One region of the Ectopseudomonas oleovorans genome, then DNA from elsewhere that is predicted to be linked to it. Evidence: predicted binding sites of a transcription regulator. Region 1 holds the regulator's gene; each other region holds the start of a gene.
What was found. The regulator FliA, encoded in region 1, starts transcription of late flagellar genes. The targets are predictions, from matches to a motif close to CTAAAGTTTNNNNNNNNNNNGCCGNTAA.
Positions count from the first base shown of each region.

Region 2: N5J71_RS03760 (methyl-accepting chemotaxis protein) is a predicted target of FliA. The motif match lies at 3,001-3,028, and genes of this name have one in related genera.
Region 3: N5J71_RS09115 (methyl-accepting chemotaxis protein) is a predicted target of FliA. The motif match lies at 5,588-5,615, and genes of this name have one in related genera.

Region 1 is NZ_JAOCLK010000003.1:60,850-67,656, forward strand. It holds gene N5J71_RS02620 (protein phosphatase CheZ) at 1-539, opposite strand, end outside; gene N5J71_RS02625 (chemotaxis response regulator CheY) at 559-933, opposite strand; gene fliA (RNA polymerase sigma factor FliA) at 1,034-1,780, opposite strand; gene fleN (flagellar synthesis regulator FleN) at 1,777-2,607, opposite strand; gene flhF (flagellar biosynthesis GTPase FlhF) at 2,698-4,008, opposite strand; gene flhA (flagellar biosynthesis protein FlhA) at 4,020-6,167, opposite strand; gene flhB (flagellar biosynthesis protein FlhB) at 6,253-6,807, opposite strand, start outside.
Region 2 is NZ_JAOCLK010000004.1:135,215-142,021, reverse strand. It holds gene N5J71_RS03775 (DUF1631 domain-containing protein) at 1-1,175, shown strand, start outside; gene ampD (1,6-anhydro-N-acetylmuramyl-L-alanine amidase AmpD) at 1,431-1,982, shown strand; gene ampE (regulatory signaling modulator protein AmpE) at 1,985-2,818, shown strand; gene N5J71_RS03760 (methyl-accepting chemotaxis protein) at 3,213-5,243, shown strand; gene N5J71_RS03755 (TatD family hydrolase) at 5,576-6,355, opposite strand; gene cra (catabolite repressor/activator) at 6,444-6,807, opposite strand, start outside.
Region 3 is NZ_JAOCLK010000013.1:38,120-44,926, reverse strand. It holds gene N5J71_RS09140 (sigma-54-dependent transcriptional regulator) at 345-1,556, shown strand; gene N5J71_RS09135 (DUF3429 domain-containing protein) at 1,625-2,092, shown strand; gene N5J71_RS09130 (AAA family ATPase) at 2,060-2,611, opposite strand; gene pnuC (nicotinamide riboside transporter PnuC) at 2,608-3,177, opposite strand; gene N5J71_RS09120 (hypothetical protein) at 3,228-3,842, opposite strand; gene N5J71_RS09115 (methyl-accepting chemotaxis protein) at 3,850-5,484, opposite strand; gene N5J71_RS09110 (undecaprenyl-diphosphate phosphatase) at 5,750-6,580, shown strand; gene N5J71_RS09105 (DUF1294 domain-containing protein) at 6,577-6,807, shown strand, end outside.

The sequences.
Region 1 (6,807 bases):
CCGGTGAGGTCCTGGTAGTCCTGCGCCAACAGAATGTCGTTGAGATGACCGGAGAGCTTGGCGCCATCTCGCTCGCTACGGGCGAGGAACAGCTCGACACGCTTGGCCAGCTCACGAAAGCCATCGGCACCGATTTCGCGGCGCATGAAACGACCCCACTCGACGCTCAGGCTTTGCGCTTCATCGCTCAGGTCGTTGACCAGCGGCGCGCTCTGCTCCACCAGATCCATGGTCCGGTTGGCAGCCTTTTCGGTCATGGTCACGACGTAGTTCAGGCGTTCGGTAGCGTCGGCGATCTGCGACAGTTCCTGGGCATGCGGCATACGCGGATCGAGCTGAAAATTGACAATGGCGTTGTGCAGTTCACGGGTCAGTTTGCCGACCTCGTGATACAGCCCGCGATCGCGGACCTTGTTCAGCTCGTTGATCAGTTGCACCGCAGCGCCGAAATTACCTTGCTCAAGGCTATCGACCAGATCGCGGGCATTGCTTTTCAGGGTCGACTCGAGGTCACCCAGCGTGGAGTCATCATGTTCCATAGCACCCTCGCGGCTGACATCAGCCGTTGACCCGCTCGAAGATCTTCTCGATCTTTTCCTTCAACACCTGAGCGGTGAAGGGCTTGACCACGTAGCCATTCACACCGGCCTGGGCCGCCTCGATGATCTGATCGCGCTTGGCTTCGGCAGTCACCATCAGCACCGGCAGGTGCTTGAGGCGATCGTCGGCACGTACCGCACGCAGCAGGTCGATGCCGGTCATGCCGGGCATGTTCCAGTCGGTCACCAGAAAGTCGAAACTGCCGCTTTGCAGCATCGGCAGCGCCGAGGTGCCGTCATCGGCTTCCGCGGTGTTAGTGAAACCCAAGTCCCGCAAGAGGTTCTTGATGATCCGTCGCATCGTCGAGAAATCGTCAACGATGAGGATTTTCATGTTCTTGTCCAAGTCGACCTCCGTACAGTCCCAAACGTATTGCGCTTGCAACTACGCCCTTTAATCGTGAAACCGTTTTGCGCCTGCGAGTACGCCGCGTTCAGCCAGCGCGCCATTCACTCAGCCGCGAGCGCAAACGCGCCGCGCACTGGCTGTGCAACTGGCTCACGCGTGACTCGCTAACCCCCAGCACTTCACCGATTTCCTTCAAGTTCAGTTCTTCATCGTAATACAGCGCCAGCACCAGACGTTCGCGCTCCGGCAAACCGGCGATGGCATCGGCCAAGGCCGCCTGGAAGCGTTCGTCTTCGAGGTTCCGCGAAGGTTCGAGGTGAGTGTGTCCGGCGTCTTCGTGCAACCCGCCATGCTCGCCGTCCTGCAACAGGTCGTCGAAACTAAACAGGCGGCTGCCCAAAGTGTCGCCAAGAATGCCGTAGTAATCTTCCAGACTCAATTGGAGTTCGGCCGCAACCTCGTGATCTTTAGCGTCCCGCCCGGTTCTTGCCTCAACGACACGAATCGCATCGCTGACCATACGGCTGTTGCGGTGCACCGAACGCGGCGCCCAATCACCCTTGCGCACCTCGTCGAGCATGGAGCCGCGAATACGGATACCGGCGAAGGTCTCGAAACTGGCACCCTTGCTGGAATCGTATTTGCGCGAGGCTTCGAGCAGGCCGATCATGCCGGCCTGGATAAGATCATCAACCTGCACGCTGGCCGGCAGACGAGCCAGCAGGTGGAAGGCAATGCGCTTGACCAGCGGTGCATAGCGCTCGATCAACTGGTGCTGGGAGTCCTGCGCCTGAGCCTTGTTGTACATGCGAAGTCCAGAAGCTGCTGTCATATGGCCGAGTCTGCAGTCGGTTGTTGCACCAGACGCTCGACGAAAAACTCCAGATGGCCACGGGGATTGGCCGGCAACGGCCAGGTGTCGACCTTCTGAGCGATCGCCTTGAACGCCAGAGCGCACTTGGATCGAGGGAAGGCTTCATAGACGGCGCGCTGCTTCTGCACGGCCTTGCGCACACACTCATCGTAGGGCACGGCGCCAACATACTGCAGGGCGACATCGAGGAAGCGATCCGTCACCTTGGTCAGCTTAGCAAACAGATTGCGCCCTTCCTGCGGGCTGTGCGCCATGTTGGCCAGAACGCGGAAGCGACTGATGCCGTGGTCACGGTTGAGCAGCTTGATCAACGCATAGGCGTCGGTGATCGAGGTGGGCTCATCGCAGACCACCACGAGAATTTCCTGCGCGGCACGGACGAAGCTGACCACGGCATCACCGATGCCGGCGGCGGTGTCGATCACCAGCACGTCGAGGTTCTCGCTGATGTCGCTGAAGGCCTGGATCAGCCCGGCATGCTGCATCGGCGTGAGGCTGACCATGCTCTGCGTGCCGGAGGCAGCCGGCACGATACGGATGCCGCCCGGCCCCTGCAGGAGGACGTCGCGCAGGTCGCACTCACCGGCAATCACATCGGCCAGGGTGCGTTTGGGGGTCAGGCCCAGCAATACATCGACATTGGCCAGGCCCAGGTCAGCGTCCATCAACATCACCCGACGACCAAGGTCAGCCAGGGCCATGGACAGATTGACTGATACGTTGGTCTTGCCGACACCGCCCTTGCCGCCGGTCACTGCGATCACCTGTACGGGATGCATACCCATGTTCTTTCTACACCTTGTCTAACTTCGACGTGGCCCTCGGGCCGTTCACTCCCACGCACCTGCGCGAGAGGGTGCAACACTGTCGCTATTTCAGCCGGCGCGCTGCGCCGGGTTGTGGTAGAGACCGGCGAACATCTGCGCCATGGCCTCTTCACTCGGCTCCTCGGCAGCCTGCAGCCCCACGGCACGGCTGACCAGCTGATGGCTACGCGGCACGTGCAGATCGTCCGGAATCCGCGGCCCGTCCGTCACATAGGCTACCGGCAGTTGCTGGCCTATAGCCAGACCTAAAACCTCACCCAGACTCGCGGCTTCGTCCAGTTTCGTCAGTATGCAGCCTGAAAGGCCACAACGCTTGTAACTATGGTAGGCCGCCTTGAGCACTTGGCTCTGACTTGTTGCGGCCAGCACCAGATAATTCTTCGCCTTGATGCGTGCCGAGGCCAGGCTCTCCAACTGCAGGCGCAGCGCCGGATCACTGCCGGGCAGGCCGGCAGTATCGACCAGCACCACACGCTTCTTGCTCAGGGGCGCCATTGCCTGCAGCAAAGACTGACCAGGGTCGATCTGAGTCACCGACACGCCGAGAATGCGCCCCAGGGTCTTGAGCTGCTCCTGTGCGCCGATGCGAAAGCTGTCCATGCTCACCAGAGCGACCTGTTGCGAGCCGTACTTAAGTACATAACGCGCAGCCAGCTTGGCCAGGGTAGTGGTCTTGCCCATGCCGGCCGGGCCAACCAGCGCGATCACACCACCCTCTTCCAGCGGCTCGACCTTGGGCGTAGTGATCGCGTGAGCCAGATGCGCCAGCAGCATGCGCCAGGCCTGACGCGGCTCGGCCACACCGGCCACCTTGCTCAGCAGCGCCTGCGATAGCTCGGCAGACAGCCCCATGCGCTGCAGGCGGCGCCACAGATTGGCCTGCTGCGGGCGGCGGTTCTGCAGTTGTCCCCAGGCGATGGAGCCCAGTTGCACTTCGATCAGCTCACGCAGGCCGTTGAGCTCGAAGCGCATGGCATCCAGCGCACGTGGATCGACCGCCGGCGCAGCAGGCGCTACGGCCTCGACCGGGCGCTGCGGCTTGACCGGAGTCGCCGGCAGCTCGGGTGCCAACAACGACTCGTTGGCGAACAGTTGGCGATCCTTGCCAGCATCCTGCTCGGCACGCGTGCTCAGCTCCGCCTGGGCGCTGGCGATGCGCGCCTGGGTCTTGCGCAGCTCGGCTTCCAGCGCCGGGTTCGGACGCACGGGTGCCGGCACCTGATAATCCAGCGCAGCAGTCAGTTCGACACCACCGGCGACACGGCGATTGCCGATGATCGCGGCATCGGCGCCCAATTCATCACGCACCAGTTTCATGGCGGTCCGCATATCGGCGGCGAAGAAGCGTTTGACCTGCATGACCCTTTACCTCAGTTCTGGCCAACCGTAGCGACTATGGTGACCTGCTTGTTGTCCGGAATTTCCTGGTAGGCCAGCACGTGCATGCTGGGTACCGCCAGCCGCGCGAAGCGCGACAACATCGCCCGGATCGGTCCGGCCACCAGTAAAATCACCGGCTTGCCGAGCATTTCCTGGCGCTGCGCCGCTTCCACCAGGGAACGCTGCAGCTTCTCGGCCATGCCCGGTTCGAGGAGGATGCCATCCTCGCTGCCCTGACCGGCCTTCTGCAGACTGTTGAGCAAGATCTGTTCCAACCTTGGCTCGAGGGTTATCACAGGCAGCTCCGGCTCTAGTCCCACGATGCCTTGTACGATGGCGCGGGCCAGCGACACGCGCACTGCGGCGACCATCGCGGCGGGATCTTGACTCTTCGGCGCTACACTGGCGATGGCCTCGGCGATGGTGCGCATGTCGCGCACCGGCACCTGCTCCTGCAGCAGCGCCTGCAACACCTTGAGCAGCGTCGACAGCGATACCAAACCCGGCACCAACTCTTCGGCCAGCTTCGGCGAACTCTTGGCCAGCAACTGCATCAACTGCTGCACTTCCTCGTGCCCCAGCAGCTCGTGGGCATGCTTGTGCAGGATCTGGTTGAGGTGAGTGGCAACCACGGTACTGGCATCGACCACGGTATAGCCCAGCGACTGCGCCTGATCGCGCTGAGTGGGGTCGATCCATACGGCCTCCAGACCGAACGCCGGATCCTTGGCGGCAATACCATTGAGCGGGCCGAACACCTGGCCGGGGTTGATCGCCAGTTCGCGATCCGGATACACCTCGGCCTCGGCCACGCTGACGCCCATCAGCGTCAAGCGGTAGGCGTTGGGCGCCAGATCGAGGTTGTCGCGAATATGCACCGAGGGCATGAGAAAGCCCATCTCCTGCGACAGCTTCTTGCGCACCCCCTTGATTCGCGCCAGCAGTTGCCCGCCCTGGTTGCGATCGACCAGCGGAATCAGCCGGTAGCCGACCTCCAGGCCGACCATGTCCACCGGGGTGACGTCGTCCCAGCCCAGTTCCTTGACCTCCTGCGCCTTCTGCGCCGGCAGCAGCTCCTGTTGGCGCTGTACCTCCTTGACCTCCTCTTCCTTGGTCTTGCGCTGCTTGTTAGCGATCCAGTAGGCGGCGCCAGCGGCCACCAGGCCCAGGCTGATAAAGGAGAAATGCGGCATGCCGGGCACCAGACCCATGGCAATCATGATCGCCGCCGCCACCGCCAACGCCCGCGGCGAAGCAAACATCTGCCGGTTGACCTGGGCGCCCATGTCCTCGGAGCTGGAAACACGGGTCACCATCACCGCGGCGGCGGTGGACAGCAGCAGGGAGGGAATCTGTGCGACCAGGCCGTCGCCGATGGTCAGCAGGGTGTAGACCTTGCCCGCCTCGGCGAACGGCAGGCCGTGCTGCAGCACGCCGATGGCGATACCGCCGATGAGGTTGATGAACAGAATCAGCAGGCCGGCGATGGCGTCGCCGCGGACAAACTTGCTGGCACCGTCCATCGAGCCGTAGAAATCTGCCTCCTGCGCCACTTCACTGCGGCGTTTCTTGGCTTCGTTCTGATCGATCAGGCCAGCATTGAGGTCGGCGTCGATAGCCATCAGCTTGCCAGGCATGGCATCGAGGGTGAAGCGCGCGCTCACTTCGGAAATCCGTCCGGCACCCTTGGTGACCACCACGAAGTTGATGATCATGAGGATGGCGAACACCACGATACCGACCACGTAGTTACCGCCGATCACCACCTCACCGAAGGCCTGGATCACCTGCCCCGCCGCGCCGTGGCCCTCGTGGCCGTTGAGCAGCACCACGCGGGTCGAAGCCACGTTCAGCGCCAGACGCAACAACGTGGCCGCCAGCAGGATGGTAGGGAACACGGCGAAATCCAGCGGTCGCAACGCATAGATGCTGACCAGCAGCACGACGATGGACAGCGCGATGCTGAAGGTGAACAGAGTGTCGAGCAGAAACGGCGGGATCGGCAGCATGACCATGCCGAGCATGACCAGCAGCAGCAGCGGAATACCCAGGTTGCCATGGCGCAAACCTGCAAGGTTGCTGCGTACGTCACCGATTAGCTGTGCGCGATCTACTGCCACGTCCCTACCCCAAACCATTCAATCTTTTGACGCGAAAGTGCGTCCTGAAGGGGTAATGGCAAGAAGCGTTCCATAAATGACAGGGCAGCGCCCAAGACGCACGTTACGAATCACGACGCAGATCTGGCGGGATGGGCAAATCCGGTAACGGGCCGGGGCGCTTGCCCTTGCCGGCCTGGTACTGACGCAACTGATAGACGTAGGCCAGCACCTGCGCCACCGCCAGATAGAGACCGGCGGGGATTTCCTGATCGAGTTCGGTAGAGTAGTAAACGGCCCGCGCCAGCCCCGGTGATTCCAACACCATCACCTTGTGCTCCTGGGCGATCTCACGAATCTTCAGCGCCAGGAAGTCGCCGCCCTTGGCCAGCAACAGCGGCGCCCCTCCCTTCTCCGGGTCGTACTTGAGCGCCACGGCGAAGTGCGTCGGGTTGGTAATCACCACATCGGCCTGCGGTACGGCCTGCATCATGCGGCGTTCAGCCATTTCACGCTGCAACTGACGAATGCGTCCCTTGACCTCGGGTTTGCCCTCGGTGTCCTTGTACTCGTCGCGCACCTCCTGCTTGGTCATCTTCAGCTTCTGCTTGTGACTCCACAGCTGGAATGGCGCATCCACGGCGGCGATCAGGATCAGGCCACAGGACAGCCAAAAAGC
Region 2 (6,807 bases), on a different contig from region 1:
TTGGCCGCCTGCAGATTCCGATGCTCAAGGTGGCGGTGCTGGACAAGACCTTCTTCAGCCGTGGCAGCCATCCGGCGCGCCGCTTGCTCAACGAGATCGCCTCTGCCGCGCTGGGTTGGGTCGATCAGGACGATGCACAGCGTGACAGCCTTTATCAGAAGATCGAGCAGGTGGTGCAGCGTCTGCTGAACGATTTCGTCGATGATCCGGCGATCTTCTCCGAACTGCTGGCCGAGTTCATGGCGTTCACTGGCGATGAGCGTCGTCGTAGTGAACTGCTCGAACAGCGTACTCGCGACGCCGAGGAAGGCAGCGCCAAGGCCGAATTGGCCCGCCGCCAGGTCGAACATGCACTGAACGAGCGGCTGCTGGGCAAGACCCTGCCGGAAGTGGTGGTGCGGCTGCTGCAGGAAGCCTGGAGCAAGGTGCTGATGCTCACTTGCCTCAAGCATGGCGTGGAATCGGACGAATGGCAGGCTGCGCTGCAGACCATGGATGAGCTGGTCTGGAGTGTCGCCCCGCACGAGGATCCCGAGGCGCGTCTGCGTTTGCTGGAACTGGTGCCCGGCTTGCTCAAGGCGCTGCGCGAAGGCATGGCCAGTGCGGCGTTCGATCCGTTCTCTACCAGCGAATTCTTCAGCCAATTGGAAGTGCTGCATGTGCAGGCCTTCCAACGCTTCAAGCGCGCGGCCCCGGAAGCCGAGACGGCCGTTGCCGAGGATGCAGCGCACACCGATCCGAGCGAAGCCGGCATCGATTTGCCACTGCTGGAGCTGCCGGCCGCCGAAGAGGTCGAGGACGCTCCGGCGATGGTCGAGGTGGTCGAAGAGATCATTCTGCTCGCGCCGGGCCAGACCCGTCCGCAGGAGCCGGATGTAGTGCTCCCGGACGACGACGAGGCGTTGCTGCAGGTGGACAGCCTGCGTGTGGGTAGCTGGGTGGAAATCCAGGAAGATGAAGAGCACAAGCTGCGCTGCAAGCTGGCGGCGATCATCAAGCCGACTGGCAAGTATGTGTTCGTCAATCGCACCGGCATGAAGGTGCTGGAGAAAACGCGCAACGCGCTGGCGGTGGAGTTCCGCCGCAACGCCGTGCGCCTGCTTGACGATGCGTTGCTGTTCGACCGCGCCCTGGAGTCGGTCATTGGCAATCTGCGTAAGTTGAAGAACGCCTGAGAGCAACTCCGCTGCTGATATCTGTAGGAGCCGGCTTGCTGGCGATGGTCCTTGTCAGGCGAGCATTTGATCGCCAGCAAGCTGGCTCCTACAAACTCCCGCCTGCGTTTGGTTGATTGGTATCGCCCACCCGCTAACGTTTGCCACTCTTCGTTTTAGCGTGAGATTTTCCCGCCTTTGCACATCCTGTTGCGGCCTCGCGCTTGGCCGACGTAGCCACCTGCTCTAGAGTGGTGACACGTTCAGGAGTGCCACATGCTGCTCGACCCTTCCACTGGCTGGTTTCAGGGCATCCCTCACTGCCCATCGCCGAATTTCAACGCTCGCCCCGGTGGCGAGATCTCTCTGCTGGTGGTGCACAACATCAGCCTGCCACCCGGGCAGTTCGGTACTGGCAAGGTGCAAGCGTTCTTTCAGAACCGCTTGCCGGTGGACGAGCATCCTTTCTTCGCCGAAATTGCTTCCTTGCAGGTTTCCGCGCATTTTTTCATCGAGCGTGATGGCGGGCTGACGCAGTTCGTCTCCTGTCTGGATCGTGCCTGGCACGCCGGGGTTTCCTGGTTCGAGGGGCGCGACAACTGCAACGATTTTTCGCTGGGTGTGGAGCTGGAAGGGACGGATGATCTGCCTTATACCGATGCTCAATACGCCAGGTTGGCCGAGCTGACGCGGCAGTTGCTGGACGCTTACCCGGCACTGTCGACGCAGCGCATCCGCGGCCACAACGATATCGCGCCTGGGCGCAAGACCGACCCGGGGGCAGCGTTCGACTGGTCGCGTCTGCACGCCGAATTGAAGGAGAGGTAGCAATGAGTTTTCTGGTGATTCTGCTGGTGCTGTGGGTCGAGAAATTTTCTGCCTGGCGTCTGCGCATCCAGCAGGACGGCCCCTGGTTGGCACAGCTCCAGCGTTTGCAACAGGGTGGTTTTCAGCAGGCGCCCTGGCTGTGCCTGGCGCTGCTGGTGTTGCTGCCGGTGCTGGTGCTGGGGCTGCTCTTGCTGGTGCTCGAACCGCTGGCTTACGGTTGGCTGGCGTTGCCCGTGCATTTGCTGGTGCTGATCTACAGCCTGGGGCGTGGCGATCTGCTCGCCGCCCTGGGGCCGTTTCGTGATGCCTGGCGGCGTGGCGATGGTCAGGCGGCTTATCACGTGGCCGAACGTGACCTTTCGTTAGAACCGGAGGAGGGCAGCGAGCTGCTGGTGCAGGTTCAGGGGCACTTGCTGTGGCAGGCGTATCAAAGCTTCTTCGCGGTTATTTTCTGGTATCTGCTGCTTGGGCCGATGGCGGCGCTGGCGTATCGCCTGCTGGCGCTGAGCGCCGAGCATGCGCAGCAGCCGGCGTTGCGTGAGCGAGCGGTGCAACTGCGACATGCCTTCGATTGGCTGCCGGCGCGGGTGCTGGCCTCCAGTTTCGCGCTGGTCGGTAATTTCGTCGCCGTCAGCCGCGCCTTGCTGCATGAGCTGCTGAGCTGGGACATTTCTGCCGCGCAACTGGTGATCAAGGCCGGACGTGCGGCCGCTGAGATGCCGCCGCCAGTGATGGGTGAGGAGGGTGTCGATACCCTGGATCAGCTGTGGCAACTGCTGATTCGTGCCGCAGTGGTCTGGTATGCCGGTTATGCGGTTTGGGTGTTATTCATCTAGAGATCCTGCCCAAGCGCTATGCAGGGCGGGGGCAGCCTGCTGTCACGCACAGTGGCGGGTTGCACCCGCCCTACGTGCCGGCTTTGTGGAAGCCGCGCCCTGCGGCGAATGGCAAAACAGCATTCGCCCCGAGTCGGTGCTCCTACACGGCCTTAGCTGGACGCGCTCAGCGCGCATTTAACCTTAAGTTACAGAGGCGCGTGTCGATAAGGGGTATAAGGAGGCGGTAGCCGACCCTGTTTGGTGATTTTCGTCACATTTATCTGCCTGTATTCGCCGCGTCGATTCACGCGCCACAGGTCGGGCTGCACAGGACGCCGTCGTCAGCCCGTGAGAGGCTCTGCGGCCGTTCAAGCGATACCAATAACAATAAAATGGCAACTGGAGACGTCTAGTGAAGACAGTGTTGTACCCGGCCATCGCGCTGATGAATCGCCTCAGCTTCGGCATGAAGTTCAGCCTGATCAGCGTTTTGTTCTTCCTGCCTATGCTCGTCACCAACTTCTATCTGGTGCGTGACTCCTATCGTCAGTTCGTTGGTACCCAGACTGCCCTGGAAAGCCTCGAGCTACTCGGCAGTAGCTTGCAGCTGCGCCGCGATCTGGAGAGCCTCAACGACCTGGTGCAGATCAACGCGATGATCGGTCAGTCCGGTCAGGCGGGGGATCTGGAGGGGCGTATAGATCAACTGCAGCAGTCGCTCAATACCGGCCTGCAAGGGCTGCAGCCGGTGACCAGCGATGCCGAGCAGGCAGCGGAGTTCGTCGCCAAGCGCGACGAATTGCTGGCCGAGCTGAAAAGCGCAGAGGCCGAGACCTCGTTGCAGAGCAAGACCGTCATCGTCGAGAAGCTGCTGGGCTCCTCCCAGGTCTTCATCAAGCTGGTGGCCAGCCAGGCGGGGTTGAGCCAGGACCCGCAACGCCAGGTGCGGCAGATTACCGAGCTGATCACCAACGTCACCCCGCAGATCACCAATGTGCTCAGCCAAGGCCGTGCCATCGGCGCCTATTCCCTGGGGCAGGGTTTTCTCAATTCGGCGGCCAGTACCAAGTTCGATGACCTGCTGCTGCAGTTGGAGAAGTTGCATGCCGAGTACGGCCTGAATCTGCAGGAGGCACTGGCCGGTAACGTCGCGGCGCAGAATGGGCTGGGCAGCCTGGCCGAAGCCAGTCGCCAGAGTCTGAAGGACAGCGGCGTACTGTTCGAGGATCAGGTGATCATCGCCGACAGCCTGGATACGCCCTGGGCGCAGTTCTACGATCAGGTCAGCCAGGAAATGGCCAAGACCTACGCCTTCAACGACGGCCTGCTGGCGTTCCTCGATAGCCAGTTGAGTGAGCGGCTGACCGAGAACCGAGCACAGATGGTGTTGCTGGTGGTGGCGTTGGTGGTGGTGTTCCTGTTGATCGTCTACCTCTACAGCGGCTTCTACGTTTCCACCCGCTCTACCCTGAAAAACCTGGGTAAGGTGATGGACAGGGTTGCCGCAGGCGATATGACGGCCAACTTCCAGGCACAGAGCCGAGACGAGCTGGGCGAGCTGGGGCAGGTGTTCAACCAGACCGTGGTGCGTATCCATGACCTGATCGAGCGCGTCGGGCATACGGTGGGCGAGGTCGGTGGCCAGGCGGATCGTGTCGAGCTGGTTTCAGGCGAGAGCAACCAGGCGGTGGCTGGTCAGCGTGCACAGATCGAGCAGGTGGCCACGGCGATGAACCAGATGTCCGCCACTGCCCAGGAGGTGGCGCGCAGCGCCGCCGCTGCGGTGGGTAGCGCGCAGAGCGTTAATCAGGAAACGGTCAGTGGCCGCGCATTGGTCGAGCAGCAGGTCGGTGCGATCCAGCGTCTTGCCGGTGAAATCGACCAGTCAGTGGCGGTGATCAACCAGCTGGCCAGCGACAGTGCGGCGATCAGCCAGGTACTCGATGTGATCAAGGGCATCGCCGAGCAGACCAACCTGCTGGCGCTCAATGCTGCCATCGAGGCGGCGCGGGCTGGTGAACAGGGTCGCGGTTTCGCCGTGGTGGCTGACGAGGTGCGCAACCTGGCCAAGCGCACCCAGCAGTCCACCGAAGAGATCGAAGCGATGATCGCCAAGCTGCAGGGCGGTGTGGGGGCGGCGGTGAAGGCGATGAACGCCAGTCACCAGATGGCGGATGGTACGGTCAGCCAGTCGGCCAAGGTGCAGCAGGCCCTGGAGAACATCCTCGGCGCAGTGGGCATGATCGTCGACCAGAACCAGCAGATCGCCGCGGCGGCCGAGCAGCAGACGGCGGTGGCGCACGATATCGACCAGAATATCGTCGAGATCAATCATGCGGGTGAGCGCACCGCTGCCGGTGCCAGCCAAACCGAGCAGGCCAGCCGCGAGCTGAGCGAGCTGGTTACGCGTCTCAAGCAGTTGATCGGCGCGTTTCGCGTCTGATCGCTCCTCCCACAGGCTTCCCTTGGCCATTGCTCTGACCCTGTAGGAGCGGTGCCCCGCCGCGAGCTTGGGCGACTCTCTCCAGTCGCCTTTCCTGCGCAGAGCCTGTCCTCGAAGCGTTCCTGGTCGGAGGACGGGAATCCAGAGTCTCTGTAGCTCCTGGGCTCCCGCCTTCGCGGGAGTGACGGTGAAGGTTGTTCCATAACAACCGGAAGCACAGATGGCACGTGTAGGAGCGGCGCCCCGCCGCGAATCAGGGCGACACGGTCTGGAAGCATTCGCCCCGGGGCGGGGCTCCTACAGACGGTCATGTAAGACGATTTTCCTGAGGTCTATGCCCAGCCGAACAACTCATCCGCATTACGGCTGCTGGCCGTAGCCAGCTCTTCGGCTGTAACGCCACGCAACGCTGCCAGCTCGGCACAGATGTCAGCCAGGTACTCCGGGCTGTTGCGCTGGTTGGGGTACATGGCTGGGGCCATGTCCGGTGAGTCGGTTTCCAGCACGATGCTCTCCAACGGCAGCTGCGCCACCACCTTGCGCAGTCGATTGGCTTGCGGCCAGGTAGCGGCGCCACCAAGACCGAGGCGGAAACCCAGCTTGATGTACTCGCGCGCCTCCTCGTAGCTACCGGCGAAGGCGTGGATGATGCCGCCGCGCGCCAGACGAAAGCGCTTGAGGGTGGCGATGGTCGCGGCATGGGCGCGGCGCACGTGCAGCAGCGCCGGCAGTTCGAAGTCGGCAGCAAGTTGCAGCTGTGCTTCGAACAGCGCCTGCTGGCGCTGCCGATCCAACTGCTCCAGGTAATAGTCCAGACCGAACTCACCGACGGCGCACAACTTGTGGTGCCCAGCCAGTTTGCTCAGCCAGTCGCGCAGCTCAAGGAGATCCTGCGGACGATGTTCGTCCAGATAGACTGGATGCAGGCCGAAGGCTGCGTACAGGCTTTCATCTTCTTCGACCAGCTGCCATAGCCGCTGCCAGTTGGCCTGGTAGACGCCGAGCACGACCATGCGCTGCACGCCCAGCGCGTGGCTGCGCGCGAGTACTTCGTCGCGATCGGCGTCGAAGTCGGGGAAGTCCAGGTGCGTATGGGTGTCGATCAGGCGCATGGGCCAAGCTTCGGTGATTTTTCAGGCAGATGCCAGGCGTGGATACGTCTACTACCCGTCATGATCGCCCGCCAGCGGGCGTCAGAAACTACAGGCGCGCCTTGAAACTGCGTTCGATGGCCTCGATGCCGGGGCTATAGTCGTTGTTCTCCACCGCCTGTAAGGTCCAGGCCAATACCCGTTCGGCAATGCGTTCGTGCTGCTGGCTCATGGCATTGACCCGCAGCGGCAGGAAATCCAGCAACTGGGTATCGCCGAATGTGGCCAGACGCACTGAAGGCCATTGCTCGCTGCCCTGTTCGCGTAGCGCATCGAACACCCCTTCGAGCAGCACGTAGGCGGTGGTCAGCAGCGCATCCGGCGAGCCGACTTCCTCCAGCAGTGTTTGCATCTGTCGGTAGCCACAAGCACGGCTGAACAGCTCACCGTGATAGACGCTGACGCGCCCGTCG
Region 3 (6,807 bases), on a different contig from region 1:
GGCCTTTCAATCTTGTTGATGAACTCAGCAGACCCCTAAGTCACACATGGCTGAAAAAGGTTTTATTACCGGCGTAGTGTGCCTTGATAAAAACTTTTGGCGTCTCGCCGGCTACAACTTTCTACTGCGAAAGTTCCACCTCTGTTTCTTGCGTAACTGGCCGCCCTGCATACTGTTGGCAAGATGCCATCGCGTTGATCATGAAAACTCTGCAATAACCAGTAGGAACAATGCATATAGAGAAATGATCCATGAAGCGTCAAAGTTCTTGCTAGCTTTACGCTTGCGAGCGCCAAATTGTTGTTTTTATTGGAATTACAAAATAATGGCGCCAAGGATGGAGTATGTTGGAGGCTGTTTCCGTCGCATCCCGGCAATTACTGATGCTCGATCCTTTCGATGCATGCGAAGCGCTGCTTCAACCATTGCAGGCCGCTGGCTGGTCAGTGCGGCACTGCACGCCAGAAACGCTCAATGGCCATGCAGGTGATGCACTCCTGCTTCACCTCGATCAGCGACCGAGTCATGCATTGCTCAAACAGCTGCAACTGACGGGACTGGGTTGCATCGTGCTGGCGGATGCCGAGCGATTGAGGCAGATCGGCAGCGAAGAGCTGATCGGCGAATGGTGTTTCTCCGCGCTGACATTGCCGGGGGCAATGTCCCGCTTACTGGAAACCTTGCAACAGGCGCAGGCAGCCACTCGCTTGCGCAGATTGAAAAGCGGACGACAACTGCCGCAGTACTTGGGCAATTGCGGTGCAGCGCGCAGTCTGCGTCGGCAGCTCGATCGCCTGAGTAGTATCGAAGGGCCGCTACTTGTCAGCGGGGAACGTGGTAGCGGCAAACATCTTCTGGCCCGCTTGCTCCATCAGCGCTCATCCTTTGCTGCCCAGGCCATGCGCGCTATCGACTGCGCCGAGCCTCTTGATGAGGCCGCTCTCGCCGCATCGAGCGTTACCAGTGTACTGCTCGAAAACGCTTCCCTGCTTTCTGCGGCTGACCAGCAAAGGTTGCTGGACTACCTGCAGCGCCATCCTCAAGCACATCTATTGACCCTGGACCGAGGCGAGTTGGTGCAGGCACTGCAGCAGGGACGTTTCAGGCGGGATCTGTTTCATCAATTGGCGGCGCAACAGCTACAAACGCCGAATCTGCGCGAATATCCAGGCGACCTGTCGCTGCTGGCCGAGCATTTCGCCAAACAGCACGGGGCGATAATCGGGCGGCATCATCGGCGTTTCAGTGAAGAGGCGATCACCGCCATGATCAGCCATCCCTGGCCAGGCAATGTGCGTGAGCTGCGCAATCGCGTGGTACGCGCCCTGGTGTTGGCTCAAGGTCGGCAGATTCTTGCAGCCGATCTTGGTTTGCGCCCGGCACAAGCGAACATCGATGCTCCGGTCACGCTGGAGGACTACATACGGCGGGCCGAACGCCAGGCGCTCAACGACGTGCTGGGCCGCTACGCCAACAACATGAGCCAGGCCGCGCGCACGCTCGGGATTTCGCGGCCAACCTTCTATCGCTTGCTGCACAAGCATCGTCTGCGCTGAGACGCATGCTGTAACGCTCGAGAAACACTGCTAAGGTGCCCGTCGAACCTATCGACAAGGAGATTTTCATGCACCCGTTCGACGCCGCGAAGCCACCGAAACTGGCCGTGTTGCTGGGTTATGCCGGGCTGGTGCCATTCGTTGGTGGTGCATTGGGAATCTGGGTGATTCCCCTGGGCTGGCGACCTTTCGTATTGGACGCGCTGCTGGATTTTGCTGCGGTGATTCTGGCCTTTATGGGCGCCATTCACTGGGGTTTGGCGATGCGTGCGGAGGAAACCGATGAAAAGGCCAAGCTGCAACTGGGGCTGTCGGTGATTCCGCCCTTGCTGGGCTGGGCCGCATTGGCTGGTGGACTGCCGATTGGCTTGTCCCTGCCGATTTTCCTTTTTGCCTTTATCGGCCTGTACCTGGCAGACATGCACGCAGTACGCGTAGGGCTGGCGCCGCAATGGTATCCGGCCCTGCGTACGCCGTTGACCCTGGTGGTCTGCCTGAGCCTGTTAGTGGCCTGGGTCAGCGTGTTGATTCGCTAAGCCGAGCAGCGTCGCGACTTGCGCCAGCGCAGCCTGGCGCCGCTCATCCCAGCCACCTGACAGTTCGCAGAAACGCTGCCCGTTACCCTGCAGCCAATCCCGGCAGGCCTGATGAAAGGCCTGGCGCTCGACCAACTGAGGCTGGCAACGCTGGCCGTCTTCGACCCAGGGTACGCCTGCGGGGTCGAGTAACAGATGCTGGTCGTAGTGGCGCGCCAGCAACTCGGCCTCCAACCCGTGCGGACAATCGCCGAACAGGCATTGGCTCCAGAGCATGTTGCTCAGCAGGTGCGTGTCGAGAATCAGCAACTGCGGCCTGGTTGCTCGCGCGGCATCCTCCCAGGCCAATTGGCCGCGAGCGATCTCGGCGATGTCGGCGTAGCAGGTATCGCGCTGTTGTTCGTCGATGAAGTGGCGCACGTACTCGCCCACCACCACGCCACCGAAGCGCGCTTGTATTTGCGCTGCCAGCCAGCTCTTGCCGCTGGACTCGGGGCCGGTCAGCACCAGGACTTTCATGACGCGTGCTGCAACGCCGGGTCGCGGCGCCAGGTGAGCCAGCCACTGATGGCCAGGGCGGTGAAGGCCGCGTAGAGACCTGCAGTCAGGTACAGCTCGCTATACAGGAAGAAGGCCACGTAGCAGATATCGACCATTACCCAGAGCGCCCAGCATTGCAGGCGTTTCTGCGCCATCCACAGCTGCGCCACCAGGCTGAAGGCGGTCAGCGCCGAATCCAGCCAGGGCGAGCTGGCATCGGTGTAAGTGGCCATAAGGTAGCCGAGCAACCCGGCACCGAGCGCGCCGCTCAGCAATCCAGTCAGAACGGCGACCACACCCAGGCGGCTGACCTTACGTCCATCGTGGCGGTCGCCGCCACGGGTCCACAGCCACCAACCGTAGAGTTGCAGCGCAGCGAACAACAGTTGCAAGAGCAAGTTGGAATACAGCCGCCAGTCATAGAACAGCCAGGCGTAGAGCAGCACCATGATCAGGCCGATGGGCCAGCACCAGGGGTTCTGTCTGACCGTCAGCCAGACTGCGACGATGCCGAGCCCGGCAGCAACGAGTTCAAGCCAGGACATCTGGCGCCCTCAAATCAGGAAAGGGTGGCGATTGTACTGATGCAGGCGGCTCAGCACACCAGGCTGTCGGCTTGTCGATGGAGCATCAGCAGCTTGCGGGTAATGGTTTGCTGGATGTCGTCACGCTCGAAGCTCGACAGTCGCTCCAGGCGTGCCAGCTGCAGGCGATGCAGGTGGATATAGGGCATCTGCTGGTCGAACTCGCGCAGGTCGCCCTTCATCAGCACCGGCAGGAACAGATCACCGATTTTCTTCTGGTTGCTGATGATCTGCGCCAGGGCTGGTTTGAAGGGCATGGTCTTGGGCGCCGGCCCGCCATCCTTGATCTGGGTGCTGAGCAGGAGCCCAGGTTTGCCCAGAACCTTGCCCGGCAACACGCACAGGCCCGTCTTGCGGATGGCCTGGCTATCGATACCGTGCAGGGTGTCGTGGAATGCGTAGGGATTAGGCAGCACCACCATCTTGCGCCCGAGGTCGGTGGGGAAGTGCAGGCTGTAGTTGGTGTACAGCTGCCCCACCGACTCGGAATAGACGCACAAGCGGTTCTCGAACAGCTTGATGAAACGTTCGGCCAGCTCGCGGCGGGCCATGCTGTCCAGGTCCCAGATCAGGTCCTGATTCTGTGGTCGACTAAAATCGACCTCCTGATGCTGCATGCTGCTCATGGTCGATTCATACGCGGAATTGCCCAAGCAGACGACTGAGCTGGTCGGCCAGCTGTTTCAGGTGCTGGCTGGCCGCGCTCGACTGCTCGGCAGCCTCGGCGGTGTTGTGGGCCAGCGCTGCCGTCTGCGTGACGTTCTGATTGATGTCCTCCACCACGTGGGATTGCTGCAGGGTGGCGCTGGCGATCGAGGCATTGAGCCCGGTCAGGTTGCGGAGCGACTGGGCGATCTGGGCGAGGCTTTCGCCGGCCTGGCTGGCTTGTTCCACAGTCAGTTGGGAGGCGCGACTGCTTTCGTTGATCACCTTGACTGCGGCCTCGGAGTTGCCCTGAAGACGCTCGATCATGCCCTGAATTTCTGCGGTGGAGGTCTGCGTACGTTGCGCCAGCAACCTCACTTCGTCGGCAACCACAGCGAAACCGCGACCCTGCTCACCAGCGCGGGCAGCCTCGATGGCAGCGTTGAGGGCGAGCAGGTTGGTTTGCTCGGCGATGGAGCGGATCACCTCCAGCACGCTGCCGATCTGCGTGCTCTCGCTGGCCAGTGATTGGATCACCTCGACGGCCTTGTCGATGGTGCCCGACAACTGATCGATCTGGCGCAGGCTCGCTTCGATGTTCTGCTGGCCTTGTCTGGCCTGGTCCTCGGCGGTGTGCATCTCGCTGGAGGCGTGCTCGGCGTTCTTCGCCACGTCCTGCACACCGTAGGTCACCTCGTTGACGGCGGTCGCGACCAGCTCCATCTGCTGGGCCTGCTGCTGGCTATGGCGCTGAGCTTCGCTGGAAATATCGCCGAGATTGCCCGCGGCCTGATCCAGCGAGCCGGCCGACTCGAGCATCTGACGGATAACGTGCCGCAGCTTGTCGGTGAAGGCATTGAAGTGGGCGGCCAGTGCGGTGAGTTCATCGCGGCCATGAGTATCGAGATTACGGGTCAGGTCCCCTTCGCCGCTGGCGATGTTGGCCATGGCGTCGACCGCTGCCTGCAGCGGTTGCACGATACTGCGGGTAATGACGACCACCAGCCCCGTCAGCAGCACGGCGATCAGAAAGCCGATGGTGATGGCTTTCAGTGCCTGAGCCTTGAACTCTGCCTGTACATCATCGACATAGACACCGGAGCCAATGATCCAGCCCCAGGGCTGGAACAGCTCGACATAGGAAATCTTCGGTACCGGGTCACTGGCGCCTGGCTTCGGCCAGCGGTAATCGACCTGGCCGGCACCCTGGCTGCGGGTGATGGCGACCATCTCGTTGAACAGCGCCTTGCCGTCCGGGTCCTTGAAGCTGGACAGGCTCTGACCTTCGAGCTTGGGATTGGTCGGGTGCATGACCATCACCGGCGTCTGGTCATTGATCCAGAAATACTCCTGGCCGGCATAACGCAGCCCGCGTATGACCTCCATCGCCTGTTTCTGGGCCTGTTCACGGTCAAGGCTGCCGGCGCTTTCCAGATCATGGAAATACTTGAGGATGCCCGCCACGCTCTGCACCACATGCTCGGTTTTTTCCGATTTGGCGAGGTAAAGATCGCTGTGTATCTGGCGCAACATATAAGCGCCCTGGAGGATCAGCGTCAGGAGGGCAAGCGCCAGAATCAACCACAGGCGACGGCTGATGGGGAGACTGCGTAAATGGTTCATGGGCGAATACCGGATTGTTGTAATTGTCAGCGTCAGGGCAACCCCGAGCAGTACTGGCGATACTGTCGCATCGGAGCATTATTCACGCCAGTTGTCTGATAGCATTTCGGCCGCCAGGCGCAAAACCTGAGTGATTGGCGAGCCAGGCGCTGTTTCTGCCGGGACGCACGCGCAGGAACCTGCGTAGCGTGTTTATGTCCCACGGCGGGCTGTATTGCATATTCGAGTTTACGCGCGGCGAAGTCGTCGTGCTTTGGGGGAGTTGATGGATATCTGGATGGCCTTTCAGGCTCTGATTCTGGGCATTGTGGAAGGGCTGACCGAGTTCTTGCCGATTTCCAGCACCGGGCACCTGATCGTGGTCGGAGACTTGCTAGGTTTCAATGGCCAAACGGCAACCGCGTTTAAGATCATTATCCAGCTTGGCGCCATTCTGGCGGTGATCTGGGAGTTCCGGGCCAAGGTGCTCGGTGTGGTGGTCGGGCTGCCCAATGAGCCCAAGGCCCAGCGTTTCACCTTCAATCTGCTGTTGGCGTTCATTCCGGCCGTGATCTTCGGCCTGGCCTTCGCCGATCTCATCGAGCACTGGCTGTTCAACCCCATTACCGTGGCCATGGCGCTGATCATCGGCGGCATCATCATGCTCTGGGCAGAGAAACGCGATCATACCATCCAGGCCGAAACGGTCGACGACATGGACTGGAAGCTGGCCCTGAAGGTCGGTTTCGCCCAGTGCCTGGCGCTGATTCCAGGTACGTCGCGTTCGGGCGCTACCATCATCGGCGGCCTGGTCTTCGGGTTGTCGCGCAAGGCCGCGACCGAGTTTTCCTTCTTCCTTGCCATGCCGACTATGGTGGCGGCCACGGTCTATTCGCTGTTCAAGTACCGCGACATTCTGCAGATGAGCGACTTGCCAATCTTCGCCATTGGCTTCGTCAGCACCTTCATCGTGGCGATGATCACCGTGCGTGCCTTGCTCAAGTTCATCACCAACCACAGCTATGCGGTATTCGCTTGGTATCGCATTGCCTTCGGCCTGGTGATTCTGGCGACCTGGCAGTTGCACCTGATCGACTGGAGCACCGCTCAGCCGTGATGGACAACGAGCGCAAGGGACGCCTGAAAAGCTGGGATGATGCCAAGGGCTTTGGCTTCATCCAGCCGGCAAACGGCGGTGCTGACGTTTTCGCGCACATTTCCGTCATGCGCGGTGATCGCCGCCCGCAGCCAGGGGACGATGTGCTGTTCATCGAAGGGCGCGACGAGCGTGGTCGGCCACGTGCCGCGCACCTGCGTCTGGCCGGCGAACTGAGCCTCGACCGC